Regions from separate parts of the Caulobacter sp. 05L422 genome, predicted to be linked through region 2. Evidence: riboswitches for the same ligand, from Rfam matches in the RefSeq annotation. Region 2 holds a riboswitch; the other holds the start of a gene.

Region 1 (5,506 bases), on a different contig from region 2:
GTAGTCGTTGGCGTCGCCAGCGGTTTCAGGACGGGTCGGGCGTCCGACGGAATTCATGCTCATTGTGCCAGCACCTTGGTCAGGGCCTTGGAGAAGAAGGTGATGTCGCTGTCGGGCGTGGTCTCGGTGACGGCGACCAGCAGGACGTCGTCCAGGCCGGCGGTCGGGTCGAGGCGCGAATAGGGGACGCCGGCGATGATGCCGTTGGCGGCCAGGGTCTCGACCAGCTCGGCCGCGTTGCCCGGCACCTTGATCGCGAACTCGTTGAAGAAGCGCGGGGTCAGCACCTGCACGCCCGGCACGGCCGCCAGGGCGTCGCGCAGGGCCACGGCCTTCTGGTGGTTGACCAGGGCCAACCGGCGCAGGCCCTTCTCGCCCAGCAGGCTCATGTGGATGCTGAAGGCCAGGGCGCACAGGCCGCTGTTGGTGCAGATGTTCGACGTGGCCTTGTCGCGGCGGATGTGCTGCTCGCGGGTCGACAGGGTCAGGACGAAGCCGCGACGGCCTTCGGCGTCGACGGTCTCGCCGCAGAGCCGGCCCGGAGCCTGGCGAACGTATTTTTCCTTGCAGGCGAACAGGCCGACATAGGGGCCGCCGAAGTTCAGGCCGTTGCCGATCGACTGGCCCTCGGCCACGACGATGTCGGCGCCCATCTCGCCGGGCGACTTCAGCAGGCCGAACGAGACGGCCTCGGTGGCGACCACGATCAGCAGGGCGCCGGCGGCCTGGGCGGCGGCGGCGATCTTGCTGACGTCGGTGGCCGTGCCGAACACGTTGGGGGTCTGAACCACGACGCAGGCGGTGTCGGCGTCGATGGCGGCGATCACCGCGTCCTCGGCGTCGACGGCGGGGGCAAGGCGATCGGTGGCGACGCCGGCCGCGTGGGCCAGGGTCTCGACCGTGCCGACATATTGCGGGTGCACGCCGCCCGACAGGACGGCCTTGTTCCGGCGGGTGATCCGGGCGGCCATCATCACCGCCTCGGCGGCGGCGGTGGAGCCGTCATAGAGCGAGGCGTTGGCCACTTCCATGCCGGTCAGGGCCGCGACCTGGGTCTGGAACTCGAACAGCACCTGCAGCGTGCCCTGGGCGATCTCGGGCTGGTAGGGCGTGTAGCTGGTCAGGAATTCCGACCGCTGGATGATGTGGTCCACCGTGGCCGGCACGTGGTGGCGATAGGCCCCCGCCCCGACGAAGAACGGGCCTTCTGAGGCCGAGCGGTTGCGGCGCGACAGGGCCAGCATCTCGCGCTCGACTTCCAGCTCGCCGGCGTGGAACGGCAGGTCCACCGGATCCTTGCGGCGGGCGACGGCCGGAACGTCGACGAACAGATCGTCGATCGACTCCGCGCCGATGACGCCGAGCATGTCGGCGCGATCTTCGGGGGTAAGGGGGAGGTATCGCATCTAGATCGACTTTCCGAAAAGGGCGTCCGTCAGGCGTTTGAAGATGGGTTGGGCGGGCTTGGCGTCACGGGCGGCGCGGGCCTTGGCGAGGGCTTCGGCGACGGCGGCCTCGTAGGCTTCCGTCTCCTGTTGGGTCTCGATGTCGCCGGCCAGCCAGTCGCGGAAGTCGGCGCGCTCGGCGGTTCCGTGGGCCTGAAGCCTCATCGACCAGGCCGGCGGCGGCTGACCGGTCGCTGGCGTCCCGCAGACCGCGCCGTTGCTCATGACCACGAACGAGGCGGTGGCTTCCGCCAGATCGAAGACCAGGTCCAGGACCGCGTCGTCGAACCGCTCCAGGTCGATCACGGCGATGTCGTCGTCCGGATCGACATTGACGATCATGACCGTCTCGCCGGCGAGGCCGACCTCGCCGTCCGCGCCGAACGTCGCGCCGGCCGCGGCCAGGGCCTTCTCCACCGCCGCCCCATAGGCCGCCGGAGCGGGCGTCAGGGTCGAGTTGTGGAGAAGGACCTGGACCATGGCTTACAGCGTGCCGAGGAACGCTTCGTAGGCCGCGCGGTCCATCAGGGCGTCGAGCTCGCCGGGATTGCTGAGCTTGATCTTGGCGAACCAGCCGCCGGCTTCCGGCACGGCGTTGACGGTCTCGGGAGCGTCCGACAGCTGGCCGTTGGCCTCGACCACTTCGCCCGACACCGGGGCGTAGACGTCGGAGGCGGCCTTGACGCTCTCGACCACCGCCAGGGCTTCGCCCTGTTTCACGGTCTTGCCGACTTCCGGGACTTCGACGAACACGACATCGCCCAGCTGCTCGGCGGCGTAGCCGGTGATGCCGACGGTCGCGACGTCGCCGGCGACTTCGACCCACTCGTGGTCCTTGGTGAACTTCATGGTCTGGGCCCTCTTTGTCTGGATCTAGATCTTGCGCACGTAGCGGGTCGGAACGAACGGCGAGGTCACGACCTCGGCCGCCTGCGGCTTGCCGCGAACGATGACTTTCAGCTTCGAACCGACCACCGCCAGGGCGGGGGGGACGAAGCCGATGGCGATGGCGCCGCCGAAGCTGGGGCCGAAGCCGCCGCTGGTGACCACGCCGACCACGGCGCCGGTCTCGTCGGCGATCTCCGCGCCTTCACGAGCGGGCGCGCCTTCCAGCACCTTCAGATTGACGCGGACGCGCTTGAGATCGCCGGCCAGTTCCTTGGCGATGCGATCGGCGCCCAGATAGTCGCCGGCCTCGCGGCGGCTCTTGCCGACGGCGAACGGCATGCCGGCCTCGATCGGCGAGACGGTCTCGTCCATGTCGTGGCCGTAGAGCGGCAGGCCGGCCTCCAGGCGCAGGCTGTCGCGGGCGCCCAGGCCGATGGCCTTCACGCGCTCGTCTTCCAGCAGGGTGTTCCAGATGCGCTCGGCCTCGGCGGCCGGCACCGAGATCTCGTAGCCGTCCTCGCCGGTGTAGCCCGAGCGCGAGATGATGGCGTCGGTCCCGAAGGCGGTCAGGGCCTTGGTGTCCATGAACACCATGCCGGCGGCTTCCGGCACGTGGGCGGCCAGGACGGCGGCGGCCTCGGGGCCCTGCAGGGCCAGCAGGGCGCGGTCTTCCAGGCGCTGGACGGTCGCCTCGCCCTTCAGGGCTTCGGCGATGATCTTGTAGTCGTTGTCCTTGCAGGCGCCGTTGACGACGATGAACAGGCCGTCGTCGTCCGGACGCGCGGTCATCAGGTCGTCGATCACGCCGCCCTCGGCGTTCAGCAGCACCGCGTAGCGCTGCTTGCCGGGCTTGAGGCCCTGGTAGTCGGCCGAGACCAGCTTCTCGAAGCTCTTGGCGGGATTGTCGCCGCGCAGCCGCGCCTGGCCCATGTGCGAGACGTCGAACAGGCCCGCGTGCTCGCGGGTCCACAGGTGCTCCTTCAGCACCCCGTCCTTGTACTGCACCGGCATGTGATAGCCGGCGAACGGCACCATGCGAGCGCCGGCCGCGACGTGCGCGTCGTACAGCGGGGTCTTCTTGAGATCTTCAGTGGACACGCTTTGCTCGGACACGGGGGGGCTCCAATCGGGGTCGGCGACGCCGCCCGGCTTTCGCCAGGTGGTCTCGCCCCCGCTGTCCCTTTGACCTGAGAGATTTCGGCCAAGCTAGCTTGGCCTTGCTCCTTCGGCGGGCAGCGCTTTCACACTGCCTCTTTCCAGCGTTCCTAAACCCGCGCGGTCCTTTTGCCTGAGCGTTTCCGGGGCGGTTGCGCCTTCGGCCTCGGGACCAGAATCCCGATGTCTCCCGCGAGGGTAGAGGCGTGTTTGGGCGAGGGGGCGGGCGGAGTCAACGGGGAAGGCGATGGCCCGAGAGCGTTTAGGCCGTCAGCAGCCGGGGCAGCTTGAACGTCACGGTCTCGCGCGCCTCGATCAGCTCCTCGACGGTCACGTCGTAGCGGGCGGCCATGGCGTCGATCACGCCCTGGACCAGGTCCTCCGGGGCCGAGGCGCCGGCGGTGACGCCGACGCGCGACACGCCCTCGAACCACGACCAGTCGATGCCGCGCGCGTCGTCGATCAGCCGGGCGTCCCGGGCGCCGGCCCGCTTGCCGACCTCCATCAGCCGCACCGAGTTGGACGAATTCTTCGAGCCGACCACCAGGATCAGTTCCGACGCGCCGGCCAGCAGCTTCACCGCCTCCTGGCGGTTGGTGGTGGCGTAGCAGATGTCTTCCTTGTGCGGGGCGGCGATGCCCGGGAAGCGCGCTTTCAGCAGGTCGACCATCTCGGCGGTGTCGTCGACCGACAGGGTGGTCTGGGTGAGGAAGGCGACGTTGGCCGGGTTCTGGGGGACCCAGGCGCGAGCGTCGTCGATGTCCTCGATCAGGGTGACCGTGCCCTCGGGCAACTGGCCCATGGTGCCGACGACCTCGGGGTGGCCGGCGTGGCCGATCAGCACGATCTCGCGGCCGGCGTCGAAATGCTTCTGGGCCTCGACGTGGACCTTGGAGACCAGCGGGCAGGTGGCGTCCAGATAGACCATCTCGCGGGCCTTGGCGGCGGCGGGCACCGTCTTGGGCACGCCATGGGCCGAGAACACCACGGGACGATCGTCCGGCGCCTCGTCCAGTTCCTCGATGAACACCGCGCCCAGGGCCTTCAAGCGGTCGACCACGTGGCGGTTGTGGACGATCTCGTGGCGCACATAGACCGGCGCGCCGAACTTCTCGATCGTCCGTTCGACGATCTGGATCGCCCGATCGACGCCGGCGCAGAAGCCGCGCGGACTGGCCAGGACCACGCGGAGTTCGCGGCGGCCGGGGCTGGGAATGGGCGAATGGGCGTTCATGGTCCCGAACCTAAGGGTTCCGGGCGGCCCGCGCCAGCGGGCCAATCGAGTCTGGTCTAAAAGTCCGCCGCATCCTGTTGAAACCTGCTGTACATTGCGACGTCACGCATATGCCTTTATCAGGCTCCATGACGCTGGCGGGGAATCCCGCTCAAGCTTTCCAATCTCGAACCGGACGTTTCATGCGCCGCAATCTTTCTGTCGCCCTCAGCGCCCTGATGGCCCTCTCGATCGCCGCCACGGCGACGACCGTCCACGCCCAGCAGGGCGGGCGTCCCGGCGGCCAAGGCCAGGACGACGGCGACCAGGCCGCCAAGAAGAAGAAGCGCGACGACGAGTGGAACCAGCCCAAGGCTCCCCTGGCTCAACTGCGCAACGCCGGCCCGTGCCCCTATGTGAAGGTGCTGTACGACGCCAGCCGCTATGTCGAGTTCAAGGACGGCAAGGAGGCCGCCGCCCAGACCGCCTACACCGGCGAGATCCAGGGCCTGACCTCGGGCTGCGCCTACAAGAGCAACGACCCGATCAGGATGCAGGTCCAGTTGCTGTTCGCGCTGGGCCGCGGCCCGCAGGCGACCGGCGCCCAGAAGACCTATCGCTATTGGGTCGCGGTCACCGAGCGCAACAAGGACGTCCTGGCCAAGGAATATTTCGACCTGCCGGTGACCTTCCCGCAGGGCCAGGATCGCGTCTATGCGAACCAGACGCTGCAGACCATCACCATCCCGCGCGCCGACGAAAAGGTCAGCGGCGGCAATTTCGAGGTCCTGATCGGCTTCGACGT
Region 2 (5,506 bases):
CCCTGGTCGAGGCGATCAAGCCCCTGGCCAAGGCCACCCGCCGCCCCGGCGCGGACGGCGGCCTTGGCGGCTTCGGCGCCCTGTTCGACCTGAAGGCGGCCGGTTACGACGACCCGCTGCTGGTCTCCACCACCGACGGCGTCGGCACCAAGCTGCGCATCGCCATCGACGCCAAGATGCACGCCACGGTCGGCATCGACCTGGTGGCCATGTGCGTCAACGACCTGCTGGCCCAAGGCGCCGAGCCGCTGCTGTTCCTCGACTACTTCGCCACCGGCAAGCTGGACCTCGAGGTCGCCAAGAGCGTGGTCGCCGGCATCGCCGACGGCTGCAAGCTGGCCGGCGCGGCCCTGGTGGGCGGCGAGACGGCCGAAATGCCGGGCATGTACAGTGACGGTGAGTACGACCTGGCCGGCTTCTCGGTCGGCGCGGTCGAGCGCGACGGCGTGCTGCCCAAGCTGGACAAGCAGCGGGCCGGCGACGTGATCATCGGCATCGGCTCGTCGGGCCCGCACTCCAACGGCTATTCGCTGGTGCGCCGCGTGGTCGAGCGCTCGGGCCTGGCCTGGGACGCCCCCTGCCCGTTCGAGGACGGCAAGACCCTGGCCGAGGCCCTGATGGCCCCGACCCGCATCTATGTGAAATCGATCCTGCCCCTGCTGCAGTCGGGCCGGGTCAAGGGCGGCGCCCACATCACCGGCGGCGGCCTGATCGAGAACCCGCCGCGCTGCATCGCGCAGGGCCTGGTCCCCGAGTTCGACTGGAACGCCTGGCCCCTGCCCCCGGTCTTCGACTGGTTGCAGCGCGAAGGCGGCATCACCGACCACGAGCTGCGCCGCACGTTCAACTGCGGCGTCGGCTTCATCCTGGTGGTCGCGGCATCCGACGCCGAGCCGGTGCTGGCCGCCCTGCTGAACGCCGACGAAGATGCGTTTATCTGCGGGCAATTGGTTCAAGCCTAGCGCCTTCCTTCTCCCCTTGCGGGAGAAGGTGGCCTGCGAAGCAGGTCGGATGAGGGGTCGTACCGCCGTTCGCGGCTGACCTTGCCTTCGACCCCTCATCCGTCGGCCTTCGACCGACACCTTCTCCCGCAAGGGGAGAAGGATTGGGAAGCGATATGACCCAACGCACCAAGGTCGCCGTCCTCATCTCCGGCCGGGGCTCCAACATGGAGGCCCTGGTCCGGGCCGCCCAGGACCCCGCCTGCCCGTTCGAGATCGCCCTGGTGCTGTCGAACAAGCCCGAGGCCGGAGGCCTGGTCACCGCCGCGGCCGCCGGGATCGAGGCCCTGGCCGTCGACCAGAAGCCCTTCGGCAAGGACCGCGAGGCGCATGAACGGGCCATCGACGCCGCCCTGCGCGAGCGCGGGATCCAGGTCGTGGCCCTGGCCGGATACATGCGCATCCTGACGCCGTTCCTGGTCGAGGCCTGGGAAGGCCGGATGCTGAACATCCATCCGTCCCTGCTGCCCGCCTATCCGGGCCTGGACACCCACGGCCGGGCCCTGAGCGCCGGCGAGGTCGAGGCCGGCTGCACCGTCCACCTGGTGACCGCCGGCGTCGACGAAGGCCCGGTCCTGGGCCAGGCCCGCGTGCCGATCCTGCCCGGCGACACCGAGCACATGCTGAGCGACCGCGTGCTGGAGCAGGAGCACAAGCTCTATCCGGCGACCTTGGCCGAGTTCGTTCGGAGCCTCTAGCCGGCGCCAGCCCGCCGCTCGGCCCAGGCGCTGCTCGCCGCCAGGACCGCCAGCAGGCCCGCCGGCGCCCATAGGGCTGAAGTCCCCATCCTGAGATAGGCCGCCGCGCCCAGCGCGCCGCCGAGGCTGAGGCCCGCCCACAGCAGGACATAGGGACCCCAGGCCCAACGATCGCCGCCGCTCAACGCCGCGGCGATGCGCTGCCCGGCCTTGACCAGGGCCCCGGTCATGTAGGTCAGGCCAACCCCCACGTCGCCGTTGCGCTGGAACACCGCGTTCTCCGCGCCCATGGCCAGAACCATCGCCGCCGCCCCGGCCACGTCGAAACCCGTCGCGAAGAGGCCGGCGCTCGCGGTCAGCAGCGCCGCCTCCAGGGCCAGGATGGCTGACCGCCTGTCCTCGCCGACCCGTCGGGCGACCAGCGCGCCCAGGACGACGCCGACGACGAACAGGCCGATCAGCGCCAGGGCGGTCCGCGCCGTCGTCCAATGCCCCATCGCCAGACCGACCCCCAGCCGGGTGGAGTTGCCGCTCATGAACGAGACGAAGAAGCCGCCGAGCTGGAGAAAGCCGATGGCGTCGACATAGCCGGCGATCGCCGACAATCCGGCGGCCAGCACCACCTCGCGTCGGCGATAGTCCTTCATGGGCGCCCCTCGATGGTCTTCGTCCGATCGTCGCCGATCCCCACGCGGCCTGTCATGGAAAATCAGCGACCACCCTTCTCGTGGGGTCTCGGCGAACCGAAACGCCCTCGACTTGCACCAGGGCGAACTTCGGTGCGTTGCGACGCCGGGAAAAGCGGCTGTGGCTGCGTCCCTGGGCGGCGCCTCGCGACAAGCCGTCAAATCGACGCCGCCCTAAATTGACGCACGGTCTGTTGCGGATCTGACTGGCAGTGCTCTCGCGGGAGAGATCGGGCCCCGGCCCGGCGCTGAAGGCGAAACCGCCCCGGAAACGCTCAAGCAGAAGGACCGCGACGGCCTCGAAACGCTGGAAAGCAGGGCGCGTCTGCGTGCGTCCTCGCCGAAGGAGCAAGGCGCCCTCGTCGATCGGACGAGGCGCTGAATCTCTCAGGCGCCAAGGACAGCGGGGGTGCGGAAGGCGAGCCACGTCGGTTCGCCACGACCCTCGCGTGGACCTTCATGACCTGATCCTCAAATCGGATATCGTCATTTCGAACGTATAGACGTTTTGCGTGATAGTTTCCGTAACTATCGCGCCGCAACTATTTGCATCTACAATCTAGCAAATGATCGATGGTCATAATTTATACATGAATGTGCCAATTTTGACCGTGCATTTATATTCGCAACTCGGACAGTCTTTCTAAGTTTACTGCGATAGGCAGACCATCGAGCTTGGCCTCAGTCAAAAGATTGGGGATAATCATGACGAACACGCGTCTTTCACCGGCCTCGCGCCATTTCCGGGCCTTGCTGCTGGCCGCCTCGGTGCTCGGAGGCGCGACGCCCGCCCTGGCCCAGGAAGCCGACAAGAGCTCGACCGTCGACGAACTGGTGGTCACCGGGGCCCGGGTGTCGGAGGCCAGCGTCGCCATCGGCACCGACCACGCCACCGCCACGGTCTCGATCACCCGCGAGGCCCTGCTGTCGGCCCCGGCCGGCGTGACCGGCCTGAAGATGCTGGAGAGCCTTCCCGGCTTCAACGTCCAGGCCAACGACGCCCTGGGCATGTACGAGTTCGGCAATTCGGTCTCGGTGCGGGCCTTCAACTTCCAGCAGATCGGCTTCCTGCTGGACAACATCCCGATGGGCCGCAGCGACCAGTTCGGCGGCAGCCCGATCTACCGCTACGTCGACAACGAGAACCTGCTGCGCGTGACCGCCTCGTCGGGGGCCGGCGACGTCTCGCTGCCCAGCTATGCGTCGCTGGGGCCCATCGTCGACTACTTCACCCAGAAGCCGTCCGACGAATTCGGCGGCGCGGCCAGCGGCACCCTGGGCAGCGACGCCCTCAAGCGGGGCTTCCTGCGCCTGGAGACCGGCAAGATCGGTCCGGTTTCGGCCTATGTCAGCGGTTCGTGGATCAAGGGCGACCTGTGGCGCGGCCCGGGCACGATCGACCGCAAGCACTATGAGGGAAAGCTGCGCTACGAGCTGCCGACCGGCGGCGACATCACCTTCCAGACCGTCCACAACGACTATTTCGACTACGACAGCCCCTCGATCACCAAGCTGCAGTACGGCGGCCGGGCCGGCGACGTGTTCGGGCGATCGGGCCGCGACTTCGCCTATATCGGCTATGTGCCGCCGTCGGGCGCGCCGGGCACCGCGGCGTCGTCCTCGAACCTCCCGCGCACCCTGATCAACGGCGTGGAGGGCCCGACCTATTCCAACGCCAACTACGCCCAGTACTACAAGTTCGCGGTCAACAAGCGGAAGGACCACCTCTACGGCCTGACGATCGACACCCCGATCACCGAAACCCTGAGCGTGGTCGCCACCGGCTATTACGAGGACAAGGGCGGCTACGGCGTGTCGCCCGAGGCCTACGCCACCTCGCTGACCAGCTACAACAACGAGCGCCTGATCGTGCCGGGCCTGACCGCGCCCAAGGGCATCCAGTACGGGCTGTCGGGCGTGGACGGCACGCGCAAGGGCGTGACCGGCAAGCTGGCGTGGGAAGTGGGCTTCAACACGCTGGAGGTCGGCCTGTGGCTCGAGGACGACGACTATCACCGCACCCAGGCGCGCTACAACGTGGAGAACGGCAATCCGGACGGCGCGCCGCTGCTGAACGAGCCGGTCCACCTGCAGCGCAACTACACCTCGACCCGCCAGACCACCCAGTACTTCGTCAAGGACACCCTGAGCCTGATCGACGACCGGCTGAAGATCGAGCTGGGCTTCAAGGGTACGGACATCGACTACGAGATCAGCGGTTACCGCAATCCGGCCGACTACATCAACAAGCGCCAGCCGACCCTGAAGGACAACTGGAAGGACGGCTTCCTGCCGCAGGTCGGCCTGGTCTACAACGTCAACGGCCGCGACCAGGTGTTCTCGTCCTATTCGGAGAACATGGCCCTGCCCCGCGGCGCCGACGACGTGTTCTCGGCCGCCAGCCCGCTGGTGGCCGGCCCCGATCCCGAAACCGCCAAGAACCTGGAACTGGGCTATCGCGCCAACCGCGCGACGTTCAACGCCTCGTTCGTGGTCTACAGCACCAAGTTCGAGAACCGCCTGCAGTCCTTCGCGGCCGAGGTGCCCGGCAGCGGCGGCCAGACCGAGACCTTCTTCCAGAACGTCGGCGCGGTGAAGGCCTACGGGGCCGAGTTCAGCGGCCAGTGGAAGCCGGACCTGCTGGGCGGCAAGGTCTATTTCAACACCAACCTGTCGTACAACAAGTCCAAGTTCCAGGACGACATCCCCAACTACTTCGCCACCGTTCAGCCGGCGACAGGCACGCGCACCCTGTATCTGGACGGCAAGATCGTGCCCGACTTCCCCACCTGGGTGATGCAGGCCGGGGTGACGGTCGAGCCCTTCGACGGTTTCGTGTTCAACTTCTCGGGCCGCCGGATCACCGACCGCTACACCAACTTCGACAATTCCGAGGAGGTGGGCGAGTACACGATCTTCAACGCCTATCTGGACCTCGGCGACGGCTTCGGAGCCGGCCCGTTCAAGCAGATCAAGACCCGGGTCAATGTCGATAACATCTTCGACAAGGACTATCTGGGCACGATCGGGACCACGGTGAACACCGCGGCCACCTTCCGGCCCGGCTCGCATCGGACGATCCAGTTCACCCTCTCCGCCGACTTCTAGGTCCACGATCCGG

What was found. A riboswitch is a leader RNA that binds a small molecule or an ion and turns the genes downstream of it on or off. The one in region 2 is predicted to bind glycine.
Region 1: linked by a shared signal. The riboswitch ahead of gcvT (glycine cleavage system aminomethyltransferase GcvT) and the one ahead of AC1DMQ_RS07505 (TonB-dependent receptor) in region 2 are both predicted to bind glycine.

The regions. Positions count from the first base shown of each region.
Region 1 covers NZ_JBFTOB010000007.1:153,980-159,485, forward strand. Annotated here, with positions in the region: gene gcvPB (aminomethyl-transferring glycine dehydrogenase subunit GcvPB) at 1-63, opposite strand, end outside; gene gcvPA (aminomethyl-transferring glycine dehydrogenase subunit GcvPA) at 60-1,406, opposite strand; gene AC1DMQ_RS09105 (hypothetical protein) at 1,407-1,925, opposite strand; gene gcvH (glycine cleavage system protein GcvH) at 1,929-2,294, opposite strand; gene gcvT (glycine cleavage system aminomethyltransferase GcvT) at 2,319-3,446, opposite strand; glycine riboswitch at 3,600-3,691, opposite strand; gene ispH (4-hydroxy-3-methylbut-2-enyl diphosphate reductase) at 3,751-4,722, opposite strand; gene AC1DMQ_RS09125 (Tat pathway signal sequence domain protein) at 4,905-5,506, shown strand, end outside.
Region 2 covers NZ_JBFTOB010000006.1:19,467-24,972, forward strand. Annotated here, with positions in the region: gene purM (phosphoribosylformylglycinamidine cyclo-ligase) at 1-962, shown strand, start outside; gene purN (phosphoribosylglycinamide formyltransferase) at 1,118-1,699, shown strand; gene AC1DMQ_RS07500 (YoaK family protein) at 1,696-2,346, opposite strand; glycine riboswitch at 2,597-2,686, shown strand; gene AC1DMQ_RS07505 (TonB-dependent receptor) at 3,079-5,493, shown strand.